3 regions of the Pseudoalteromonas sp. SG43-6 genome follow, and region 1 is predicted to be linked to each of the others. Evidence: predicted binding sites of a transcription regulator. Region 1 holds the regulator's gene; each other region holds the start of a gene.
The links. The regulator sigma-54, encoded in region 1, starts transcription at its own class of promoters, with help from an activator protein. The targets are predictions, from matches to a motif close to GTTGGCACGNNNNTNGNNT.
Positions count from the first base shown of each region.

Region 2: a site for sigma-54 is predicted at 2,178-2,196, ahead of H5201_RS04645 (DUF1328 family protein). Genes of this name have one in related genera too.
Region 3: a site for sigma-54 is predicted at 6,072-6,090, ahead of flgB (flagellar basal body rod protein FlgB). Genes of this name have one in related genera too.

Region 1 is NZ_JACJEZ010000067.1:2,840-11,027, reverse strand. Features, by position in the region: gene mlaF (phospholipid ABC transporter ATP-binding protein MlaF) at 1-629, opposite strand, end outside; gene H5201_RS20290 (calcium/sodium antiporter) at 885-1,856, shown strand; gene H5201_RS20285 (KpsF/GutQ family sugar-phosphate isomerase) at 1,882-2,853, shown strand; gene kdsC (3-deoxy-manno-octulosonate-8-phosphatase KdsC) at 2,853-3,404, shown strand; gene lptC (LPS export ABC transporter periplasmic protein LptC) at 3,401-3,955, shown strand; gene lptA (lipopolysaccharide transport periplasmic protein LptA) at 3,945-4,478, shown strand; gene lptB (LPS export ABC transporter ATP-binding protein) at 4,475-5,200, shown strand; gene H5201_RS20260 (RNA polymerase factor sigma-54) at 5,267-6,763, shown strand; gene hpf (ribosome hibernation promoting factor) at 6,792-7,079, shown strand; gene ptsN (PTS IIA-like nitrogen regulatory protein PtsN) at 7,084-7,536, shown strand; gene rapZ (RNase adapter RapZ) at 7,557-8,188, shown strand, end outside.
Region 2 is NZ_JACJEZ010000007.1:47,018-55,205, forward strand. Features, by position in the region: gene H5201_RS04635 (TonB-dependent receptor domain-containing protein) at 1-1,461, opposite strand, end outside; gene H5201_RS04640 (hypothetical protein) at 1,719-1,910, opposite strand; gene H5201_RS04645 (DUF1328 family protein) at 1,965-2,138, opposite strand; gene H5201_RS04650 (OadG family protein) at 2,657-2,905, shown strand; gene oadA (sodium-extruding oxaloacetate decarboxylase subunit alpha) at 2,916-4,700, shown strand; gene H5201_RS04660 (sodium ion-translocating decarboxylase subunit beta) at 4,712-5,842, shown strand; gene H5201_RS04665 (hypothetical protein) at 6,244-6,420, shown strand; gene H5201_RS04670 (tetratricopeptide repeat protein) at 6,692-7,186, opposite strand; gene H5201_RS04675 (peptidoglycan DD-metalloendopeptidase family protein) at 7,395-8,188, opposite strand, start outside.
Region 3 is NZ_JACJEZ010000006.1:138,689-146,876, forward strand. Features, by position in the region: gene H5201_RS04325 (flagellar basal body P-ring protein FlgI) at 1-627, opposite strand, end outside; gene flgH (flagellar basal body L-ring protein FlgH) at 639-1,322, opposite strand; gene flgG (flagellar basal-body rod protein FlgG) at 1,341-2,129, opposite strand; gene H5201_RS04340 (flagellar basal body rod protein FlgF) at 2,151-2,915, opposite strand; gene flgE (flagellar hook protein FlgE) at 3,075-4,430, opposite strand; gene H5201_RS04350 (flagellar hook assembly protein FlgD) at 4,487-5,179, opposite strand; gene flgC (flagellar basal body rod protein FlgC) at 5,194-5,625, opposite strand; gene flgB (flagellar basal body rod protein FlgB) at 5,628-6,038, opposite strand; gene H5201_RS04365 (protein-glutamate O-methyltransferase CheR) at 6,238-7,068, opposite strand; gene H5201_RS04370 (chemotaxis protein) at 7,089-8,021, opposite strand; gene flgA (flagellar basal body P-ring formation chaperone FlgA) at 8,163-8,188, shown strand, end outside.

The DNA of each region.
Region 1 (8,188 bases):
ATCACTTCTGTTACATCGTGAGTTACGATTAATGATGATAATCCAAGCACTTGATTAAGCGATTTAATCAACTTAACTAACACCCCCATGGAGATTGGGTCTTGGCCTGCAAATGGCTCATCATACATAATTAATTCAGGATCAAGTGCGATTGAGCGCGCTAATGCAGCACGACGTGCCATACCACCTGACAGCTCAGAAGGCATTAGATCTTGTGCGCCACGCAAGCCAACAGCTTGTAATTTCATTAGCACCACAAGGCGAATTAAATCTTCACTTAGACGAGTGTGTTCACGCAGCGGAAAAGCGATATTGTCAAATACTGACATATCGGTAAATAATGCGCCGCTTTGGAACAACATACTCATTTTGGTTCGCGCCGCATAAAGCTCTTTGCGCGACATGGCAGGAATGTTATTACCTTCGAATAAAATAGTGCCGCTATCTGGTTTTAATTGACCACCAATTAAACGCAACATGGTGGTTTTACCAATTCCGCTTGGTCCCATTATTGCCGTAATTTTTCCTTTCGGGACACTAAAGCTCATATTTTTATATATGCAGCGATTGCCCCTAGAAAAGCTTACATCCTTGATTTCTACTATTGGTTGCGACAAGTCGCTCTCCATTACTATTTTCACTAGTTCACCTATTTTAAGCGTTTTTACAGCAAGATGGAAAAAACAAATCGTAAAATTTTGTAATATTCTATGTAATAGCGCTGCAAACCTTACAGCAGTAGGCTTAACCGTCGCTTAAATAATTATTCTCAGTCCAAATCAGGCCATAATCTAACAAGCTTCGCAGATTCTTTTATTTATACTTTCAGGTTGGCTTTTGTTACTATTTGCAGTCATCTCATTTTGAATAATTGGCGTAACGTAATGGTGACTTCTTTTGTCATTTTAATTCTCGGATTTGCAGCTCTAGTTTGGAGTGCGGATCGCTTTGTTTATGGTGCTGCGGCACTGGCAAAAAATTTCGGTGTTCCTACTCTTATTGTTGGCTTAACGGTTGTTGCGATGGGCTCGTCAGCCCCTGAAATGATGGTCTCAGCATCAGCTGCGCTTGCCGGTAAAACTGACACTGCCGTGGGTAACGCCGTTGGCTCAAATATCACTAATATTTTACTTGTTTTAGGTATTACTGCGCTATTGCGCCCACTCTCAGTATCATCAATGACATTAAAACGCGAAATGCCGCTTGTACTACTAGTGTCAATCGCTGCCTGGTATGTATTTTCTGATAACTACTTTTCATTTGCTGAGGGCGTTGCATTAATCATTGGCTTTGTGGTCTTTATTGCGGGCTTAGTTATTATTTCTATTCGCGCTAAAAACCAAGCTGATGACCCATTTGTAAGTGAAGCCTGTGAAGACGTACCAGATAACGTGCCCACCAAATCGGCTTTATTTTGGTTAATTATTGGTATGATATTACTGCCTGTCAGCTCACATTTTTTAGTTGGCTCAGCAGTTGATATAGCCAAATACTTTGGCCTAAGTGATTTAGTAATAGGGTTAACCATTATTGCTATTGGTACCAGTTTGCCTGAGCTTGCAGCCTGTATTGCTGGGGTATTAAAAAACGAAGATGATTTAGCACTGGGTAATATTGTTGGCTCAAATATCTTTAACATTTTAGCTGTGTTGCCACTGGCTGGGATTATCAACCCTTCAATTATTGATCCTTCAGCTGCAAACCGTGATGCCTTAATAATGATTGGTGCCACCATAGCCCTTATTGCTATGTCCTTGAGTTTTAGGGGCACAAGACGCATTAATAGAGTTGAAGGTGGCCTGTTATTGGTCGCGTTTTTAATCTATCAAGGTTATATTTTCAGCCAAGTTGCTTAATGCTAGCCACAAAATGGATAACACAATGACGCAGTTAAATTTTATTGAACAAGGTAAGCGGGTGCTAGAAATAGAGCGCCAAGCACTGCTTGATATAACCCAATATCTAGACGAAAACTTTAATCAAGCTTGCCAATTGATGTATCAATGTCACGGTAGGATCATAGTAGTCGGTATGGGGAAATCTGGGCATATTGGTAATAAAATTGCTGCAACACTGGCAAGCACTGGCACGCCTGCGTTTTTTGTCCACCCGGGTGAAGCCAGTCATGGTGATTTAGGGATGATCACTCGTGATGACGTGGTTATGCTTATTTCTAACTCAGGCGAAACCAGCGAAGTACTGAATATTATTCCGGTTATTAAACGTATTGGCGCAAAAATGATCGCCATGACAGGTAACCCTGAATCATCAATGGCAAATTGGGCTGATGCACATGTATGCATCAAAGTAAGTCAAGAGGCCTGCCCATTAGGACTCGCTCCGACTGCGAGCACGACTGCAACACTTGCGATGGGTGATGCAATAGCCGTTGCTCTGCTAGAAACCCGTGGCTTTACCGCCGATGACTTTGCGCTATCGCATCCTGGTGGTAGCTTAGGTAAACGTTTACTATTGTGTTTAAAAGATATTATGCACAGTGGCCCAGCAACGCCTATGATCAATGATAAGCAATGTATCAAAGATGCATTAATCGAAATGTCGGCAAAAGGCTTAGGTATGACAGCTATTGTTGATGACACAGGGCAACTTGCAGGGCTTTTTACTGATGGTGATTTACGGCGAATTTTAGAGCAACGAATAGATATTCACAGTACTTTGATAAGCACTGTCATGACCCGCTCTTGCACTACTGCAACTGCTGATATGCTTGCCGCCGAGGCACTCAATATCATGGAGAATAAGCGTATCAATGGCTTAATTGTAGTTGATGATAAACACCACCCTATTGGTGCTCTTAATATGCAAGATTTGCTCAAAGCAGGAGTTTTATAATGCAGTTTGCTGACTTATATCAGCCACTTTCAGATGATGCTCGCGAGCGAGCACAAAAAATCAAACTCCTGATCTGTGATATCGATGGGGTGTTTTCAGATGGTCGTATTTATCTTGGTAACCAAGGTGAAGAACTCAAAGCGTTTAATACTAAAGATGGCTTTGGTATCAAAGCACTGATCAATAGCGGTTTTGAAGTTGCCGTGATCACCGGTCGTCATTCACAGATAGTTCAGCAACGGATGACTAGCCTGACAGTACCGCATATTTACCAAGGCCAAGAAAACAAGTTGCAAGCTTATCAACAGCTCAAGGATAAATTGCAGTTAAGCGATGAACAAATCGCTTACATAGGCGATGACGGACCTGACTTGCCGGTAATGGAATTGGTTGGTTTTGCGGTGGCAGTAAATGATGCGCATCCACTAATCAAACGCATTTCACATTATACAACCATGCTACCTGGTGGCTTTGGGGCGGTGCGTGAACTCACTGATTTATTAATGCTCGAAAATGGTAAATCATTAACCAGCGAAGGCACGAGCTCATGAATAGTGCGCGTTTAATATTATGCGTATTATTTGTCGGCTGCATGGTATGGCTGTGGTATCCGTATTTTTATCAAAGTACCGCCATAAAACAACACCAAGAAGATATAATAGCAAAACCTGATTATACTGCGGTGGCATTAAAACAAACCGCATTTGATGAACAAGGTAAAATTAGCCACAAAGTAACAGCTGCAAAAATGGAACTCTATCAACAGTTAGGGTTCACTTACTTTGAACAACCTATTTTTACACTCTATAATCAACAGCAGACGTGGCAAATTAATGCCGATGAAGCCACCTTATATGAAAATCATCAATTAATTTTAGAAGGTAATGTGGTTGCTAAAAACCTGACCAATAATGCCATGATTGAACATATAAACGCAGATAATATTCAGGTTGATATTGAACTACAAACCATGAGTTCAGAACAACCAGTTGAATTAATCGGACCAAATTTAAAAATCACTGGGCGCGGTCTCCATGCCGACTTAAAAGCCGAAGTGGTAGAACTAATTAACCATACGCGAACCATATATTATGACCAATAAATTTGCTCACTTGCTTGTTATACCAAGCTTATTCATTGCTTTTGCAAGCTTTGCTGAAAATACGACACCACCTGCAGATCAAGTCTCTATCAGTGCTGACACGCAGCTTGCCCAACTGAAAGATAATATCGGTATTTTTGAAAAAAATGTTGAAATCATTCATGGTAACCGCCGTATCAAAGCGGATCGACTTGAAGTCCATAAGCGCGAAGATTTAGGCGATAACAAACAACTACTTGTCGCAACTGGCAGTCCGGCTTACTTTGAAGAAAAACAAACTGATGGCACAGTAATGAGTGCCAGTGCTGATGAAGTCCGTTACGATGTCGCTAAGCGCTATTTAACCTTGGTTGGCAATGCACAAGTCACTCAGGCAGGTCAAAAAATCAATGCCAGAAGCATTACCTATGATATGGACCAGCAACTGATCAGTGCTGAAAAAGGCGCAAGCTCAAGCGATCGTGTGCACACCATTTTGGTACCAGTAGACAGTAAAAAAGACGAATCTAAAGGGCAGCCATGAGTACATTAAAAGCTGAATTTCTAGCAAAAAGCTATAAAGGTCGCCAAGTTGTAAAAAGCGTGGGTTTAGAAGTTAGCGCAGGCAGCATTGTTGGCTTATTGGGTCCTAATGGCGCTGGTAAAACCACCACCTTTTATATGATTGTGGGTTTAGTTCCAAGCGACAAAGGTAAAATCAGTATTGATGATAATGACATCACCTTACTGCCAATGCACAGTCGCGCACGGTTAGGGATTGGCTACCTGCCACAAGAATCATCCATCTTCCGTAAATTAACTGTTTATCAAAACCTGATGGCTATTTTAGAAACTCGTAAAGAGCTGAATAAACAAGCCAGAGAAGAAGCGCTCGACAGCTTACTTGATGAGTTTAGCATTCAACATATCCGCGACAGCCAAGGTATGGCATTATCTGGCGGTGAACGTCGTCGAGTTGAAATTGCACGCGCTTTAGCCGCAAACCCAAAATTTATCTTACTTGATGAGCCTTTTGCTGGCGTTGATCCTATTTCAGTGTTAGATATAAAGAAGATTATTGAACACCTTAAAAACCGTGGTATTGGCGTGCTTATTACCGACCACAATGTACGAGAAACCCTTGATGTTTGTGAAAAAGCCTACATAGTTTCTCATGGGGAGTTAATTGCATCAGGTACCCCTGAGCATGTACTCGCCGACCAAACAGTCCGCGATGTTTACCTGGGCGAGCAATTTAGGCTATAAAGCCACGCTCGGCTAAGTATCTGCTAGACTTAACGATGATAACAATAAAAGGATTGTTAGAGATACATGAGGCAATCACTCCAGCTGCGCATGGGCCAGCAACTTACAATGACACCACAGCTGCAACAAGCAATTCGCTTATTGCAACTCAGTACATTGGATCTCCAGCAAGAAATTCAAGAAGCGCTCGACAGCAATCCATTGTTAGAGCTAGAAGAACATGAATATTCAGACGACACGGCTGGTAAAAACGAACAAAAACAAGATAACGATGACTTAACCGTTAGCGCATCAGCAGACGACAAGCCAAGCGAATATGAACAAGAAAGTAGCGAAGCATTAAGTAAAGAGACCTTAAGTGACGAAATGGCTATGGACGTCACCTGGGACGAATACATGAGTGCTGCGCCAAATACGTCATCTGGGCCAATGCCTGAAGATGAGTCAATTTATCAAGGTGCCTCAACTGAAACCTTGCACGAATATCTAATGTGGCAATTACAACTCACACCTTTTAGTCCAACCGATGAAGCCATTGCCATTGCGATTGTTGAAGCCGTTGACGATTCAGGTATTTTAACCTTGAGCTGCGAAGACATTGCAGAGAGCTTAAATCAAGGTAATAACGAAGAAGAAATCGAACTCGACGAAGTGCAAGCAGTGTTAAAACGCATTCAGTTGTTTGACCCTGTTGGTATTGCTGCGCGCAGCCTACAAGAATGTTTATGTATTCAATTAAATCAATTTGATCCTGCAACTCCTTGGATTAGCGAGACAAAAATGATTTTAACTGATCATATCGATTTATTAGCTAGTCGTGACTATCGCACTTTGATGAAAAAGACTAAGCTTAAAGAAGATGAACTAAAAGAAGTAATGACACTGATCCACAGCCTTAACCCAAAGCCTGCGGATACCATAGTACGCGAAGAATCAGAGTATGTTATTCCTGACGTTTCGGTGAAAAAAATTAAAGGTCGCTGGGTGGTTGAACTCAATCCAGACAGCATGCCAAAAATTAGAGTGAACAGCCAATATGCGGCGATGTCACGCTCTGTAAAATCAAGCACTGACAGCCAATTTATACGCTCGCATTTGCAAGAAGCTAAATGGTTTATTAAAAGCCTAGAAAGTCGTAACGAGACGTTACTCAAAGTAACCAACTGCATTGTTAAACAGCAGCAAGGATTCTTTGAGCATGGCCCTGAGGCCATGCGCCCTATGGTACTAAACGACGTTGCCGAAATGGTTGAGATGCACGAATCAACAATTTCTCGTGTAACCACCCAAAAATACATGCATACCCCTCGTGGTATATTTGAGTTAAAATATTTTTTCTCGAGCCATGTAAGTACTGAGAACGGCGGCGAATGCTCATCGACAGCCATTCGAGCATTGATCAGAAAATTGATCAGTGCAGAAAACTCAGCGAAACCATTGAGTGATAGTAAAATTGCAGATATATTGGCAGAGCAAGGTATCAAAGTAGCTAGACGGACTATTGCAAAATACCGCGAGTCACTGGCTATTCCACCGTCAAATCAACGTAAAAGTTTGATTTAAGGCGTAAAATCACAAGAGGAAAATGCTTATGCAACTAAATTTAACTGGTCGTCATGTAGAAATTACTGATTCATTAAGAGACTATGTAAACAATAAGTTTGCCAAGCTTGAAAGGCATTTTGATCATATCAATAATGTCCATGTCATTCTTGATGTAGAAAAGCTAAGCCAAAAAGCAGAAGCCACATTACATGTCAGTGGCGCTGAATTATTTGCCTCAACTGAGCACCAAGACATGTATGCAGCCATTGACGGACTAATCGACAAACTTGACCGTCAGGTAATTAAACACAAAGAGAAGCACGCTCGACACTAACACTATGAAATTAAGCTCACTTATTTGCCAGGACTGCAGTAAAGCTGCGGTCCTTTTTAATAGCAAAAAACGGATCATTGAATTTATCAGCCAATTGGCTCATGAACAACTTCCTCAGCTATCACAACAAGAAATCCTCAACGCACTACTGTCGAGAGAAAAACTAGGTAGTACGGGTATTGGTCGTGGTATTGCTATTCCTCATGGCCGTATGAGTGGTGTTGAAAACCCGCTAGCAATAATTATAGTGAGTGAATCACCGATTGATTTTGATGCGATAGATAATCGCCCAGTTGATATATTTGTAGCTCTCATCGTGCCAGATGGTGATAGCCAACTTCATTTGAAGACGTTAGCCACAATTGCTGATAAACTCAACGACAAAGATTTTTGTAAACAACTACGTAGCGCAAAAACAGACCAAGATTTGTATCACGTAATTGCTGCGCAATCGTAGCCAAATGAAGGAGAATTTACATGGAGTTAATCATCATCAGTGGGCGTTCTGGCTCAGGTAAATCTGTTGCTCTGCGTGTAGTAGAAGATCTTGGCTATTATTGTGTAGATAATATTCCGGTAAACTTATTACCTTCATTAGTGCGCAGTGTCTCTGATAATTATGACAAAATTGCCGTCAGTATTGATGTCCGTAATTTACCGAAAGAGCAGGAAGAATTTAACGATATTCTTGAATACTTGCCTGGTTTTGCAAATCCGACGCTATTTTATTTAGACAGTGATGATCAAACCCTGATCAAACGTTTTTCTGAAACTCGCCGCTTACACCCATTATCTTTGGACTCTTTGCCACTGGATTTAGCTATCAAGCAAGAAAAAGTATTACTTGATGTATTAACTACTCGCGCTGACTTTATACTTGATACCACTGATCTGAGTGTCCACCAGCTTGCAGAGTCAATCCGTGAAAAGATTTTAGGGAAAAAAGATAAAAAACTAATCATTACCTTTGAATCATTTGGTTTTAAATATGGTATCCCAAAAGAAGCTGATTATGTTTTTGATGCACGCTTTTTACCAAACCCACATTGGGAGCCTGAGCTTAAGCCACTTACAGGCCTTGATCAGCCAGTAAAAGATTATTTAGCCAG
Region 2 (8,188 bases), on a different contig from region 1:
TTTACAAGTAACGCCATCTGTAGTATCAAGCGCGTTTTGAATGTTAGTTAAGTTGGTGTAACCACCACGAACAGTTGTTCGGTTAGATTCACCATATTGATAGCTTGCATCATATTGCCAATCATCTAAAAAGTAACCTGTAACCCCAGTCACCATTTGAAATTGAGTGCTGTCAAATCGTTCTGTTCGAGCGCCAAGCTCTAATGTACGTCTTCTAAGTTGAACTGACAGGTAGTCAGCTTCATCAACAATACCATTGCCATTTATGTCTTGCCAATTAGATGTATCTAAACTTCCTTCACCTAAAGCAGCCGTAGCGCCATCGATCATAAATTGCCTTGCTTGATCGCCTATTAATGGATTGGCTAATGGTAAATTGAACACAGATCCAAAAGTACCAGAAGGAGCTACTTGGGTATCAACACTGGTATTAGTAAAGTTCACAGATGAATAAACTTGGTGATCATCTGTCAGGTAGTAATTACCAATAGCTGTTGCTGAATAGCGTTCAGATGGTGTTTGATAGAAGTTGTATGGGTTGAAGTTGAATACACTACACTCAGTAGCGGCTAATGTGCCATCATTTCTGAATTGGCCACTACCATTACCGCCAGCACCAACAATTGTAAATCGAGTAGGAAAAGCGGTGGTAGATCCACCACTTTCGACGGAGTTTGGACCACTACATGCATCAGGAGCTGGGATTGGCGGCTCGCCATTTAAGAATTGTTCATAGTTAGCACCCGTTTTAGTTTCAATTCCTAGCAGGCCTAATGGTCTATCACCTAATAAAATTTGATCTCGTTGTGTCCAACCTAGCGATAACACTACATTACCTTTGTCATCTTCAAGATTAGAACCCAGAGTAATACTGAAGCTGTCTTTATCACCGTCACCATCGCCAGTTTCTGAATGTTTGGCGTCAAAAACCACCCCTTGGAAATCATCTTTTAGCACTATGTTGACAGCGCCCGCTATTGCATCAGAACCATAAACGGCAGATGCTCCACCGGTAACAATATCAATTCGTTCAATTAATGCACTGGGGATGGTTGAACTATCTACGGCACCATTATAGTTATATGGGATCATACGACGGCCATTCATTAATACTAATGAGCGTTGAGCACCAAGACCGCGTAAGTTTATTGTAGCTGCACCGCCAGAACCATTATTAACGTTACTACCATCACCAGGTACTGTTGCTGGTAAGTTTCTTAATATTTGTTCAACTTCAGGTTCTTGTTGAAAACCAAGTTCTTTTTCTCCAATGGAAATGATAGGACTAGCGGAAACAGCTCCTGGTTGGCGAATACGGCTACCTGTAACAGAAATAACTTCGACGTCTTTGTCGACTTCAGTTTCTTGTGCTGTGGAAAGTGGTGAATAGATGAGTGCGGTTGAGACAACCCCTGCACTAAGTGCATATTTCACTGCAGATGAAATTCTACTTTTTAACATTGTAATCTCCCAAATATTTATAATAATTAGGCTAAATACAACAGGAAGCACATTGCAGATGCTTCCTCTTAGCTTTTTAAAGATAGTCATTAAGTTGGGACATACAAATAATTTAAAGCGTCAAAATATAAAATTTTGAAAAGTTTGAAATGTAAAACGAATGAAATACGGCAGGGTAGATAAAAAGATTGTTTTTAAACAGTAGCTTAAATAAAAAAGCGGCTTCGGAAGCCGCTTTTTAATCTTGAATATATTTATTAACAGTTAGTCTCTTTAGCGTTAACGCCTTCTTTTACTTCTTCACAGGCGTCTTCTACTTTGTTTTGTACGTCGGTAACAGCTTCATCGATGCGCTCACCGGCCTCTTCTGCATGATTGTCTTCACAACCCATGATAAAAAAACTAGCGAATAAAGCGATCACAGCGGTTTTAATAGTTGTCGATTTCATAATGTAATTCCTTGTAAAAATAATAAATGTGTTGTTATTTAAAATAAATTGTTATCACTTAGGGACATTGCCGCGCAATGCACCTGAAACGAGTGAAATAACTAACAATACAATAAAGATAAAAAAGATAATCTTAGCAATTCCTGCTGCGGCACCTGCGATACCACCAAAACCTAACACTGCAGCAATAAGTGCAATAACTAGAAATGTAATTGTCCAGCGTAACATTGTCGTCTCCTTGGTTTGTAAATTTGTTCAGAGTAAATAATGCTAGTTACATGCCATGTATTTAAATCCTTTATTATCAATGTTATAGGGGTTTATTTCATTTCTCTTCATAAATTAGGTGGGAATTATTTACAGCTTTATCTGTAACTTATACTCGACGCTCTAAAAATCAATATTTAAGTCGTTTTTTGGTAAGACCAATTTCATTTTTGAGCCATTTTGTATTTAATCAAGCGGTTGTTCAGTCGTTCAGTCGGTAGGTTTTCCAGCTGCGGATAAGCTTTTACTTATAAGTTATAGCTATATTCAGTATTTTTATCATCTATATCCTATGAAATTATAGCAAAATGTAGAGTGTTAACTTTGCTGAGCATATGTTAGCTTTGTATTAATTGGTTTTACCAATTTACAAAGTGTTGGACTTGGTCTTTTTCTTTGTTATGATTGTTGCATAATTATTTAAATAAAGTGATTTTTTACCTAGCGGGGCTGGGTGGAAATAATCAGGGGGGAGCAGGATGGATATAGGTCAGTTACTTGCTACAGCAGCAAACTTAATGATCACCGGGATGGTGGGCGTTTTCGTTTTTCTTTCGTTGTTGATTTCAGCAATTACCATTATGTCTAAATTAGCGAGTCGTTTTGAACAGCCGGTTGCAACAACGCCAACGCGTACACCGTCAATCAAAGCATCAGGTGTATCAAGTGAACACATCGCTGCGATAAGTGCAGCCATAGCTCAATACAAAAATAAACAAAAACTATAAGGAGTGACTTGTGGCTAAATTAAAATTAACAGAATTAGTACTTAGGGACGCGCATCAATCATTATTAGCAACGCGTATGCGTTTGGATGACATGCTACCGATTGCACAAAAATTAGATGATGCAGGTTATTGGTCGATCGAATCATGGGGTGGGGCTACTTTTGATTCATGCATTCGTTATTTGGGTGAAGATCCTTGGGAGCGTATTCGTGCTCTTAAAAAAGCTATGCCAAATACTAAACAGCAAATGTTATTACGTGGTCAAAACCTTTTAGGCTATCGTCATTATGCCGATGATGTTGTTGAAAAATTTGTAGAGCGAGCGCACAAAAATGGTGTTGATGTGTTTCGTATTTTTGATGCGATGAACGATGTTCGTAATCTTGAAACGGCTATTAAAGCTGCAATTAAAGTTGGCGCACATGCACAAGGTACAATTTCGTACACAGTAAGCCCGGTTCATACACTTGATATGTGGTTAACGCTTGCCAAGCAGCTTGAAGAGTTAGGCTGTCATTCAATTTGTATTAAAGACATGGCCGGTTTGCTTAAACCATACGATGCAGAAGAGTTAATCAAAGCGTTAAAAGAAACAGTCTCTATCCCAATTGCAATGCAGTGTCATGCCACAACAGGTTTAAGTACTGCTACTTACCAAAAAGCGATTGATGCTGGTATTGATATGCTTGATACCGCAATTTCATCAATGAGTATGACTTACGGGCACAGCGCAACTGAAACGATTGTATCGATTGTTGAAGGTACTGAACGTGATACTGAGCTGGATTTAAATCAACTCGAAGAGATTGCTGCTTATTTCCGTGATGTTCGTAAAAAATATGCCGCGTTTGAAGGCAGCTTAAAAGGTGTTGATGGCCGTATTTTATTAGCGCAAGTGCCTGGTGGCATGTTAACTAATATGGAAAACCAGCTTAAAGAGCAAGGTGCTGCGGATAAATTGAATGAAGTATTACTTGAGATCCCACGTGTACGTGAAGACTTAGGTTATTTACCGTTAGTTACACCAACATCACAAATTGTTGGTACACAAGCAGTATTAAACGTATTGACGGGCGAGCGTTATAAAACTATCACCAAAGAAACTGCCGGAGTGCTAAAAGGTGAGTATGGCGTAACTCCTGCGCCGATGAATAAAGAGTTACAAGAGCGCGTACTTAATGGCGCAGAAGTCATTACTTGCCGCCCAGCTGATTTATTGCAACCAGAACTAGAAATACTCCAAGCTGAGCTATTAAAAGAAGCACAAGAGCAAGGTTTAAGCTTAGCGGATGAGCAGATTGATGACGTGTTAACGTATGCATTATTCCCACAAATTGGGTTGAAATTCATTAAGAATCGTAATAACCCAGATGCATTCGAAGCTGTGCCAAGTGCTGAATCTGCTAATAAAGAACAACCAGTTAGCAATAAAAAAAGTAACAGCAACACAGTAAAAGCAGAGCAGTACAGCGTAAAAGTAGATGGTAAAGTTTATGATGTAGTGGTTGCACAAGGCGGTGAGCTTAAAGAAGTAACACTTAAAGATAGTGAGCATATTCCACAATCGGCGTCAGTTGCTTCCGGCGAAACACTTAACGCTCCACTTGCTGGTAACATCTTTAAAATCAAGGTGAAAGCGGGTCAAACGGTAAATGAAGGCGATGTAGTGATCATCATGGAAGCGATGAAAATGGAAACTGAAATTCGTGCAACCCACACCGGTACTATTGCTGAAATTCTTGTTGCTGAAGGTGATTCAGTGGCAACGGGTGACGCTATGATAGCACTAGCTTAGGAGCTCAGAGGATGGAAGCATTATTAAACCTCTGGCAAGCAACAGGTATTGCTAATTTTACATTTCCTGCGCTTATTATGATCGCAGTAGGGTGTTTATTGTTGTATCTGGCAATTGCGCGCAACTTTGAGCCGTTATTATTATTACCAATTGGCTTTGGGGCAATATTAACAAATATCCCCGTAGCGGGCTTATCAGACCCCGGTGGTTTGCTGTATTACGTTTATCATATTGGGATTGATACCGGTGTATTCCCATTATTAATATTTATGGGTGTTGGTGCACTCACTGATTTTAGTGCCTTGATAGCTAATCCTCGTATGTTATTGCTAGGTGCTGCAGCTCAGTTTGGTATTTTTGCAACCTTGTTTGGCGCAATTTTACTAAACTATGTACCAGGTTTTGAGTTTTCTTTACAAGATGCGTCAGCAATTGCGATTATAGGTGGTGCAGATGGCCCGACGGCAATCTTCTTAGCCTCAAAACTTGCTCCTGATTTATTGGGTGCTATCGCCGTAGCTGCATACTCATATATGGCGTTGGTGCCAATTATTCAGCCGCCAATTATGCGGGCTTTAACCACACCAGAAGAACGTAAAATTCAAATGCCACAGTTACGCACCGTATCAAAAAAGGAAAAAATTATTTTTCCGTTAATGGTATTGAGTTTAACGATTTTGTTTTTACCAGCAGCAACGCCACTGGTAGGCATGTTCTGTTTAGGAAACTTGATGCGAGAGTCTGGTGTGGTTGACCGTTTAAGTAATAGTGCACAAAACGAGATCATAAATATCACCACTATTTTCCTTGGTTTAGCTGTAGGCTCTAAGCTTGCTGCAGATAAGTTTTTAACCGTAGAAACAATTGGTATTTTGGTACTCGGCGCCTTGGCTTTTGCAATTGGTACAGCTTCAGGTGTATTTATGGCAAAAGGTATGAACAAGTTCTCTAAATCACCAATCAATCCACTCATCGGCGCGGCTGGTGTATCAGCTGTGCCAATGGCTGCACGCGTAGTTAATAAAGTGGGTCTGGAGAATAATCCGCATAATTTCTTATTAATGCATGCAATGGGACCAAATGTTGCGGGAGTACTGGGTAGTGCTGTGGCTGCAGGTATCTTGTTAGCTCTGGTAGGTTAAACAAATCTTAAACCATACCCAGCGAGCTGAGTATGGTGAGGTAACTTTTACTTCCAACCGACTGGCGCAGTATTTACTGCGCTTTTTTTTTGCGCTTAGGGTCTGTTGACCTTTCATGGTTAAAATTTGTTCAAACTAGGGGCGATTTAATCACGGCGCGAGATTTGTAACCTAGTGGGCTAAGTAAAAATCGAGCAACAAAGAGTTAATCGCCCCTAGGCAGAACCCTTCGGGCAGCGCGTGTTTGGCATTTATGCCGAGTTATCTCCTATTTATGGGGAATAACCACACTACATAGGCTCTGCCTTGCCTAAAAACCAAACGCGCAGCTGCAAATTTAACCTCGAAAGATAAACAGACCCTAGGTATACTCGATAGATATTTTATTAAATAGGAATGGTATGAATATCTTCGTGATTTTAATTTCACTGTTTGTTGCATTAATCATTCTTGTGCCACTACTTGAAAAGTATCAGTCTAAAATGGGCCTAGATGGTGCGACTAAATACGCCAAATACATTTGGCCATTAGTGATGATTTCATTGGTTGTGCAATTGATTTATGTGTTGGTGAGGTAGAGCGTAGCTGCCAGTTTTAAGGTCTAGGAGCGGTAAGCTTTAAGTTGTAAGTGATAAGCTCGTGTTTAAATGGACTGTGTAGGTTGGGTTGAGCACCGCGAAACACAACGAAAAAATTGTAACGGTAGATATCAATCTTTGAATATTTATCTATGCTCGTTACTCTGCGATCCCACAACAGTCACGCAGCTTTGGGTTTCCCGTGAAGGCCACATGGTCTGAACGATGTTTAAACGCTTTGTATGGATAATAAACCCATCTTGTTAAGTTATTAGTGCCCCATTGGATCAAAGTAAGCCTCCCAGGTTAGAGCACAAGCTTGTTTTGATTTTGCTTTTTTCATGTAGAACATTGCATTTTCGTCAGTTGAACAATTCATAAGCGCTACACCTAAATTGTAAAATGCATGTTTGTTATTACTGCCTTGATCTATTGCTTTTTTAAAATATTCAGCCGCTTCTTGATGTTTGCCCATATCACATAGAACAGTTCCATAGTTTATGAGAGTTAGCTCATCATCAGTATGGTTATGTAAGACTTGCTCAAGAATGCTTTTTGCCTCATCAAAGTTTTGATGCCACTTGGAGTTATCTTTCCAAGTTTCATCTATTAATGATTTGGCTTTTTTGTTTATATCTTCAATGCTCATTCTGAAACGTAACAATCTATTTGTCCCATTTTGGTGGTTTTTTAGCACACCAAAACGGCGGTCACTAATGTTATCGGAGAAAATTGCGATATTAATAATCGCATGGCTAAATTTCAATCAATAAAATATTCAATTTTCGCTCATAGCCGTTTATCAGGTGACGTTTGCTTAACTTTCAAAACTATAAAAGTAGATATGAGGCAGCACATGCAAGTTCTATTGCAACATTAATTTGCGAATACAACCGGAGCGCATCACATCAAACAGTTCAACAAAAAGCCGTTGCTATTTACATAACAACGGCTTATATTTTTCGCTGACCGCTTTACTTAAGCGCTAACTGTAGCTCTCGGTTGCGCTCTAGCTGCGCTAAGAAGTTATCTGCGATTGGTTTAAACTTAGCAAGCTCGTCGCGAGGCAGTGGCTCTGACTTCGGTAACTTAACCGTTTTAGGGTTACGGTGAACGCCGTTAACCAAAAACTCGTAGTGTAAGTGTGCGCCTGTTACACGACCGGTGGAGCCGACAGTACCAATTTTTTGACCTTGCTTAACTTTTTGACCAGTTTTAACTAGTTTCTTGTTAAGGTGTAGGTATTTAGTGACGTACTGTGTGCCGTGACTAATAAATATATAGTTACCATTATACTTACTGTAACCGGCTTTAATTACTTTACCATTACCCGACGCAACTACTGGCGTTCCGGTACGAGCTGCGTAGTCAATGCCACGGTGTGCTCTTACTTGTCCTGTTACAGGGTGTAAGCGACGCGGATTAAAGCTTGAGCTTATATATTTAAAGTTAACCGGTGCACGTAAAAATGCTTTTTTCATACTACGCCCTTCAGGCGTGTAAAAAGTACCATCGCTGTGACGAATAGCCGCGTAACGTTGACCTTGGTTAATAAACTCAGCAGCAATAATTTTACCTGTGCCAATAAACTCGCCATCAACATAATGCGATTCATAGATTAAACCAAATTGATCGCCTTTACGGATATCATTGGCAAAATCCACATCCCAACCGAATATGTCAGCAAAGTTCATTATTTGCCGTTCACTTAAACCAGCAGCAATACCTGAGGTCCAAAAGCTGTTGGTAATTTCTCCGCCTGTTGATT
Region 3 (8,188 bases), on a different contig from region 1:
GCCGATAAGCTCATTAATGGTTTGCTCCAAACGTTTAGCAGTAGTGAAATCAGGACGATTTAAATTAAAAGTTATGTAATCACCTTGCATAAAAGGACTTTTAATTGCCCGTTCAACCGTTGCGCCATTTGGAATACGTCCTACCGTGGGCGTGTTCATTACGATCTTACTACCATCAGCTCCTTCGACACCTAACCCGCCAACAATTAGACTACCTTGCGCGATAGCATAAGTATTTCCATCAACCCCTTTCAAAAAGGTTTGTAGTAATGTTCCACCACGTAAGCTACCCGCACTACCAATTGACGATACAGTAATATCGATTGTCTGCCCTGGCTTTCTAAATGCAGGTAATTCTGCATGCACAGCAACCGCTGCTACATTTTTGATTTTGGGTTTTAAATTCGATGCCATGGTAATACCAAAACTATTTAGCATGGCTTTAAAACTTTGTTCAGTAAAACGACTTTGCTCACCGGTGCCAGGTAAACCTACTACCAGACCATAACCAACTAACTGGTTTGAGCGAACACCTTCAACCATTGAGACATCCTTGATACGTTCAGCGCTAGCAATAGAATGCCAAGCTAATAAACATATACACAGCAACGCTTTCAAGCTATTCATATCAACATCCTTTAAAAAGGGAACAGAGAGCTGGTGAAGAATCGAGTTAACCATCCTGCCGTTTGAGTCTCTTGCATTTGCCCTTTACCAGAATACTGAATACGCGCATTCGCGATTCTGTTAGAGGTCACAGTATTATCTGCAGTAACATCTTGCGGACGAACAAGTCCTTCCAGACGAATAAATTCTTCGCCGGTGTTTAAAGTCAGCCATTTTTCACCACGGATCACTAAATTACCATTAGGTAATACCCGCATAACATTCACGGAAATATCACCAAATAAACTATTAGATTGATTTGACTTAGTATCACCTTTGAATTTAGCACCGCTGCCCACACCAAACTGAATACTATCGCCACCAATATTAACCGGTAGTCCGCCTAACCCAATGACAGGATCTAAGCTGGCATCACTTTGTTTATCCGTTTCAGTTTTAGCTGCTTTAGATGATTGCGTCGATTCTTGCAGTTTAACTGTAATAATATCTCCGGTGCGTAACGCTTTTTTATCTGAATATAAATCGTTTGATAAATTGCTATCAAACAATGAGCCTGTCGGTACAACTTGCGCTGCAGCAGGCTCTGGGTACATAGGAGCATAGTATGGATCATCTTGAACCACGCTGTGGTTTTGAGTCGTCATACAACCACTCAATATAAATGCACCCGTTAAGATTATAGATAAATTACGCATAACTTTGCTCCGAATTAGTTAAAGTTGCTGACTGATGTAACTCATCATTTCGTCAACCGCTGAAATCACCTTTGAATTCATTTCATAGATACGTTGAGTTTCAATTAGGTTAACTAACTCTTCGGTTACATTTACGTTAGAGGTTTCAAGTGCGCCTTGGACAACAGTGCCTAATCCTTCTAGACCAGGGTTACCTTGTACAGGTGCGCCACTGACGGCCGTTTCGGTATATAAATTTTGGCCTACAGGCTCTAGACCTGATGGATTGATAAAGTCACTGATCGTTAACTGACCAATCACCACATTCTCAGGTTGTCCTTCTATTTTCACCGATACCTCACCATCTTGTGATACGGTAATTGACTTCGCATCATCCGGTACATTCATTTCTGGCTGCACAGGAAAACCTGCACCAGCAGTAACAATACGACCATCTTCATCCGTGGTAAATTGACCATTTCGAGAATAGGCGATATTGCCATCGGGCTGTAAAACTTCAAAAAAACCGGGCCCTGATATCATCCAATCCAATGAGTTTTCAGTGGTTAACATGTTACCTTGAGAAAAGTTCTTCTGATTAGCAACTACTTTGGTACCAGCACCAAGCATCAGACCAGAAGGCATCTCTGTATCTTGTGATGAACGCCCCCCTGGCTGATTAATATTTTGATAAAGCAAATCTTCAAATACAGCACGACTTTTCTTATAACCAACAGTACTGGCATTGGCTAAATTATTTGAGATAACCGAAATATCGGTTTGTTGAGCATCAAGCCCCGTTTTACTTATCCACAATGCAGGATTCATATTAATGTCCTCTCAATAAAGTTAAACAATACGCAGCAATTGAGTTTGACGTTCGTCAATTTCTTCAGCCGTTTTCATTAACTTAACTTGTAATTCAAATTGGCGTTGATGGCTTATCATATCCACCATCTCATGTACCGGATTCACATTTGACATTTCCAAAGTGCCACTCATTACTTTCACATCATTAGAGATGTCACAAAATCCACATATACCATTTTCCAGTAATTCGGGTTTTGGTCGAAATAAGCCATCATTGCCTTTTTCAAGCTCAGAATTATTTGCCTTAATTACCTTCAAACGGTCAACAACTTCTAAAAAGTTAGCCGGCGCACCTTGCGGGCGAACTTGGATTGAACCATCGTCACTAAATTCGACTTTCTCCACTGGCAATGGCAAAATAATCGGTCCACCTTCGCCAATAACTTGACGCCCGTGACTGGTGATCAAAGCGCCATCAGGAGTGATATTCAACGTGCCAACTTTAGTATATGCCTCATTACCTGAAGCATCTTGCACTGTAAGCCACCCTTTATCGCTCATAGCAATATCAAGATCACGTCCAGTTTCAACAATACCGCCGGAAGTCATATTAGAGCCTGGCCGTTCCTGCATAGTAAAAACACGTGTCGGTAAGCCTTCACCAAAAGCTTGCATTGAGCGCGCTTGCGCGAAGTCAGCTTTAAAGCCTGTGGTATTGGCATTTGCTAAATTATTTGCTTTAAGCTCTAGGCCCCGCAAACTTTGCTTAGCTCCAGACGCTGCAATGTAGACCATCTTGTCCATAACATCGACTCACGTTAAAAATCTATAACATGACAAATGCAAGATAAGTGCCACAATAAAATGACGTAATAAATTACAAAATATAATCAAGCACAAATAAAAAAGGCTGCTAATAAATAGCAGCCTAGGTGTCGGATTGTAAAAAATATTAAAACGAGATTAACGGATCTGCAAAATAGCTTGCTGTAGTGTTGAATTCACTTCGAGTGCACGCGAGTTAGCTTGGAAGTTACGCTGTGCGCTGATCAAATCAACAAGCTCATTGGTTAAGTTCACGTTTGATTGCTCTAATGCTGATGAGCTAATCTTACCAAATGCGCCTGAATTTGCTTCACCCGCTACAGGGTCACCTGAAGTTAAACTTTTCTTCCATGACGTATTGCCTACTTGTTGTAACCCCTGTGAATTGGGAAAACGGACTAACGCAACTTGTCCTAAATAATTAGAGTCGCCATTACTATAAGAAGCAACAATTTTTCCATCAACACCAATGTCTATATTTGCCAACCGTCCCACAGCAGCACCATCTTGAGATAATACTTTATTTTCAAACTTGCCTGCATGCTGAGTCGGGATTTTTGCAGAGGTACCTGCTTCATCGCGCCAGTTGATAGTTACATTATTAGGAAAGCTAGCACCATTGCCTAAAAACCCTGTCAAATTAGTGCTATCTAACACAACAGGGTTAAATGTATTGCCTGTATTTGCGGTACCATTGGTGTTAAGTGGTAAGCCGTTCGCATCAAACTGAAATGTTGAAATTGGGTTAAATGGTCCAGTAGCGCCTTGCGAGCTACCATCTGGGTTGAATGCTTGACCGTCTAACGTTGCATAGGTTTGCCACTCATTAGCATTACCTGTAACAGCTGCATCTGTTTTCACAAAATACAATTGCATAGTATGCGGCTCACCTAGCGAATCATAAACATTGGTTGAGGTAGAGTGAGTATATGACCCTGATTGAGTTGGATCAAATGGTGTAATAGTCGGTGTATCTTTGGTCGAATCCAATCTAAATGACGAATATACACTTGTGGTAGCGCGCGGGGAACCTGACGAATCAGGAATTTGAATCGCCCCAGAGGAGGTTAAACTTACTGATGTTGCATCTCCACTAACTTCATCAACAGGAAAGCCTTGTAAGTAATTACCTTGTGCGTCAACGATAAAGTTATCTTTATCTAATTTAAACGCCCCTGCACGAGTAAATGTTTTATCTTGTGAGCCTAACTCATTGCTAAGAGCAAAGTATCCTTCACCTCCTATAGCAAGATCGAGTGAATTTTTAGTGCCTAATGTTGAACCTTGGTGAAATTGCTGTGCTACAGATGCTGTTTGTACACCATCACCATTTTTAGTTTTACCCGAAGAAAAAACTGATGATGAATAAACATCGGCAAACTCAGCTCTCGATTCTTTAAAACCGTAAGTATTTACATTAGCGATGTTATTAGCAGTAACATCCAAATCTTTTTGTGCGGCAGCAATGCCAGTTAATGCAATATTAAAACTCATAATTCACCTCTAACCTATAAAATTTAGCCAATAGGCTAAAAAATAAATAAAATTTATCACGCAATTTCTGCGACATCAGACAGCTTAACTGCCCCTTCTTTAGTGTTAATAATAATACCGTTAGCGCCATTAATATTGACGCTATCAATATTTTTATAAGAGGCCATGGGTAAACTAGTAAATTCTTCGCCCATGCTGCCCTCTGCTTTGATATTGTATTCTCCTGGCGGAAGGCTCTCACCGGCTTCATTTTTTCCATCCCAGTTAAAACGTAAGCCACCAGCAGGTTTATCACCTAACTCAATTACTCTCACTAGTTGTCCGGAAGCATCTGTAATACTGAGCCTTAAATCTTTAACGGGACTTTCAACAGCAATCATGCCCGAGACATCACCACTGCTGTTAAGATCTAATGTATCTGATTCAACTAAAGCTTTTTTACCTACCAGAGTTGATGCTTGCAACGCTGAATTAGAGGTCATTGAAGCAGCCAAAGACTCAAACTTTGAATTTAAATTTGAGATACCTTCTGCCATGGTAAAGTTCGTCATTTGTGCAATCATTTGGTCGTTGTCCGCAGGTTTACTGGGATCTTGAAACGACAGTTGCTGCGTTAATAATGAAAAGAAATCCTCTTGCGTTAATGCATCACTTTTCTTTTCACCAGTCTTTTCGTCAGCCTCTTGTTTACTCGGCCAACGAAGCGAATCTATATAGCTTGATGATGCAGTATTTATGTCGTTACTCATAATCTAACCCTCAATTACCGCTGCCCAAGCAACAGTGTTTTACTTAACATTTGCTTCGCTGCATCAGCAACTTGCACATTGGTTTGATAAGAGCGTGAGGCGGAAATCATATTAGCCATTTCTTCAACGACATTAACGTTAGGTTTGTAGATATAACCATTTTCATCCGCACTGGGGTGATTTGGGTTATATTCAATTTGCAGTGGTTTATTACTCTCTACAATGCCTAGTACTTTAACGCCAACAGACGATCCCTGCGTATTACCAGTTGATTCTGATGCTTTCATCAGTTCAGCTGCAAAAACAGGGTGACGCGCCCGGTAAGTTTTGTCTTGGCTTGAGCTAATGCTATTGGCATTGGAAATATTACTTGCGGTGGTGTTCAAACGCACATTTTGCGCACTCATACCACTACCTGAAATATCAAAAACGTTATATAAACTCATGCTTAGGCTCCTTGACTACCGAGGGCTTTTTTAAGGCCTTTAATTTTACTACTCATAAATTGCAGGCTTGCCTGATACTCTAATGAGTTCTTTGTATACAAGTTTCGTTCCACTTGTATATCAACCGAGTTACCATCACCTGTATCTGCTTGATTTGGCGAACGAAACATTTCACTATTACCGACATAACGACTACCACCGGCAATGTGATTCGGGTTAGTTGTTACCATGTTATTGCCGCCTTGCTGGTGGCTTTTTGCCGCTTTCAATGCTGAGGCAAAGTCGATATCCTTCGCTTTATAGCCCGGCGTATCAGCATTAGCGATATTGGTTGCTAATAACTCAGCACGTTGCGAACGGATCAACATTGCATGAGGATGAACCCCAAATGCTTTATCAAAACTGATAGCCATAACCATCTCCAAAAAATTGACTTAAGATGATTAATGCAAAAGGTGAGCCAACTAGATTAGTATTTTATGAAGTGTTTAATTTTTGATTTAAAAAGAAAAACGATGTGGAGGCACATCGTTTTATCGTATTCTAGATTCGGCTTTACTACCGATGAGATTTGAGTTACTTACGTTTTAGCGCGTTATTTACGCTGGTAAGTTATTTCTTTTGATAAATAATACCAGGATTACAGCGTACCATATCAAACTCGTTACTTAACCCTGACATAGACTCTGAAGCACCTAAAAATAAATACCCCTTAGGGTTAAGTGCTTGAGCAAACTGAGCAATAATTTTGGCTTTCACCTCAGGTGCAAAATAAATCAGCACATTACGGCAAAAAATAATATCAAATTTGCCCATTAGTGCGTATGAATCTAATAAATTAAGGTGTCGAAAACTCACTAATTTTTTTATTGAGTCGTTAACTTGCGCCATCCCATTGCCGCTATCTTTGAAGAACTTCTTCCTGCGCTCTACCGACAGCCCTCTAGCTAAAGCAAGAGAGTCATATTCTGCATGTTTACACATATCTAACATAGTATTAGAAATATCGGTGCCGATGATCTGCGCGCCCATTTTTAATACACCCGGCTGCTTAGCTTGAAACTCAGCGACCGACATGGCAATAGAATATGGCTCTTGTCCTGAGGAACTTGCCGCTGACCAAATTTTCAACGGTCGACGCAACTCTTTATGCTCTGGGAATAACTTACTTTGTAATAGTTCAAACGGGTATTGATCCCGAAACCATAAAGTTTCATTGGTCGTCATAGCATCAACAACTGCGGCACGTAACTGCCGCTCATGCGGACTCAGTGTTTTACTGACCAATTGTGACAATGACTCAACATTGAAACGAACCATTAGCGGAGCAAGCCTGCTTTTGACTAAATAAAGCTTATTATCACCCAAAACAATGCCACATTGTTGCTCTAAAAAAGAACGAAACTGATCGTACTCACTTTGTTGTAAATGCTTATTTTCCAAAGTAACACCGCCTTTTCAAATTAGTCACAATGAACCCATTTTTTCACTGCTGTAGCTAACTCATCCGGATTGAACTTAGCAATAAAGTCATCAGCCCCCACTTTTTCAATCATCGCTTGATTGAACACACCACTGAGTGATGTATGCAGAATAACATGTAATGGGGCTAACTTTGGATCTGCTTTTATTTCAGCCGTGAGGGTATAACCGTCCATTTCTGGCATTTCAACATCAGAGATCAATAAACCAACTCGCTCGGTAATATCATGCTTACAGTCAAGTGCAGCAATTTCCCGGAGGCGAATTAATGCTTCTTTCCCGTTTTTAGCAAGCTCAGTCTGCACGCCTAACGGCTCTAGAGCACGTTTGACTTGATTACGAGCAACGGCAGAGTCATCGGCAATAAATACGATGCGCTCACCTAAGTCTTTTTGAATTTCACCATCATTAGCTATTGCTGCACTGACTTCAGTATTTACCGGGCAAATTTCATTTAATATTTTTTCTACATCAAGAATTTCGACTAACTCATTTTCAATTTCTGTCACTGCTGTTAAATACGAATATCTGCCAGCCCCAGACGGTGGCGGCATTATTTTTTCCCAATTCATATTTACAATTCGCTCAACGCCGCCAACCAAAAAACCTTGTACGGAGCGGTTATATTCAGCAATGATAATAAAACTATCTTTAATATTCTCGATCGCAGGGCCACCTACAGCCATTGATAAATCAATAACAGAAATAGTTTGCCCACGTATATGTGCGACACCTCTTACATAGGCATTCGACTTCGGCATGTTTGTTAAAGGAGGGCATTGCAGTACTTCTCTCACTTTAAACACATTAATACCAAAGCGCTGCCGCCCTCTTAGCTTGAATAATAATAATTCAAGACGGTTTTGCCCAACCAATTGAGTACGTTGGTTAACTGAGTCTAAAATGCCTGCCATTTCAATCTCCTGAAGAAAGCGAATAAGAACGGAACAATAATTGCTTTCTTTCTGTAAAGCTACATAACTACACGGGAGCGTCTGTTTATTGACGCTAAATATTTATACCCTGTTTTCAACCATAAGCATAGTCGAAACATTATGAGTTTGTTAAAAAAAAGCCGAAG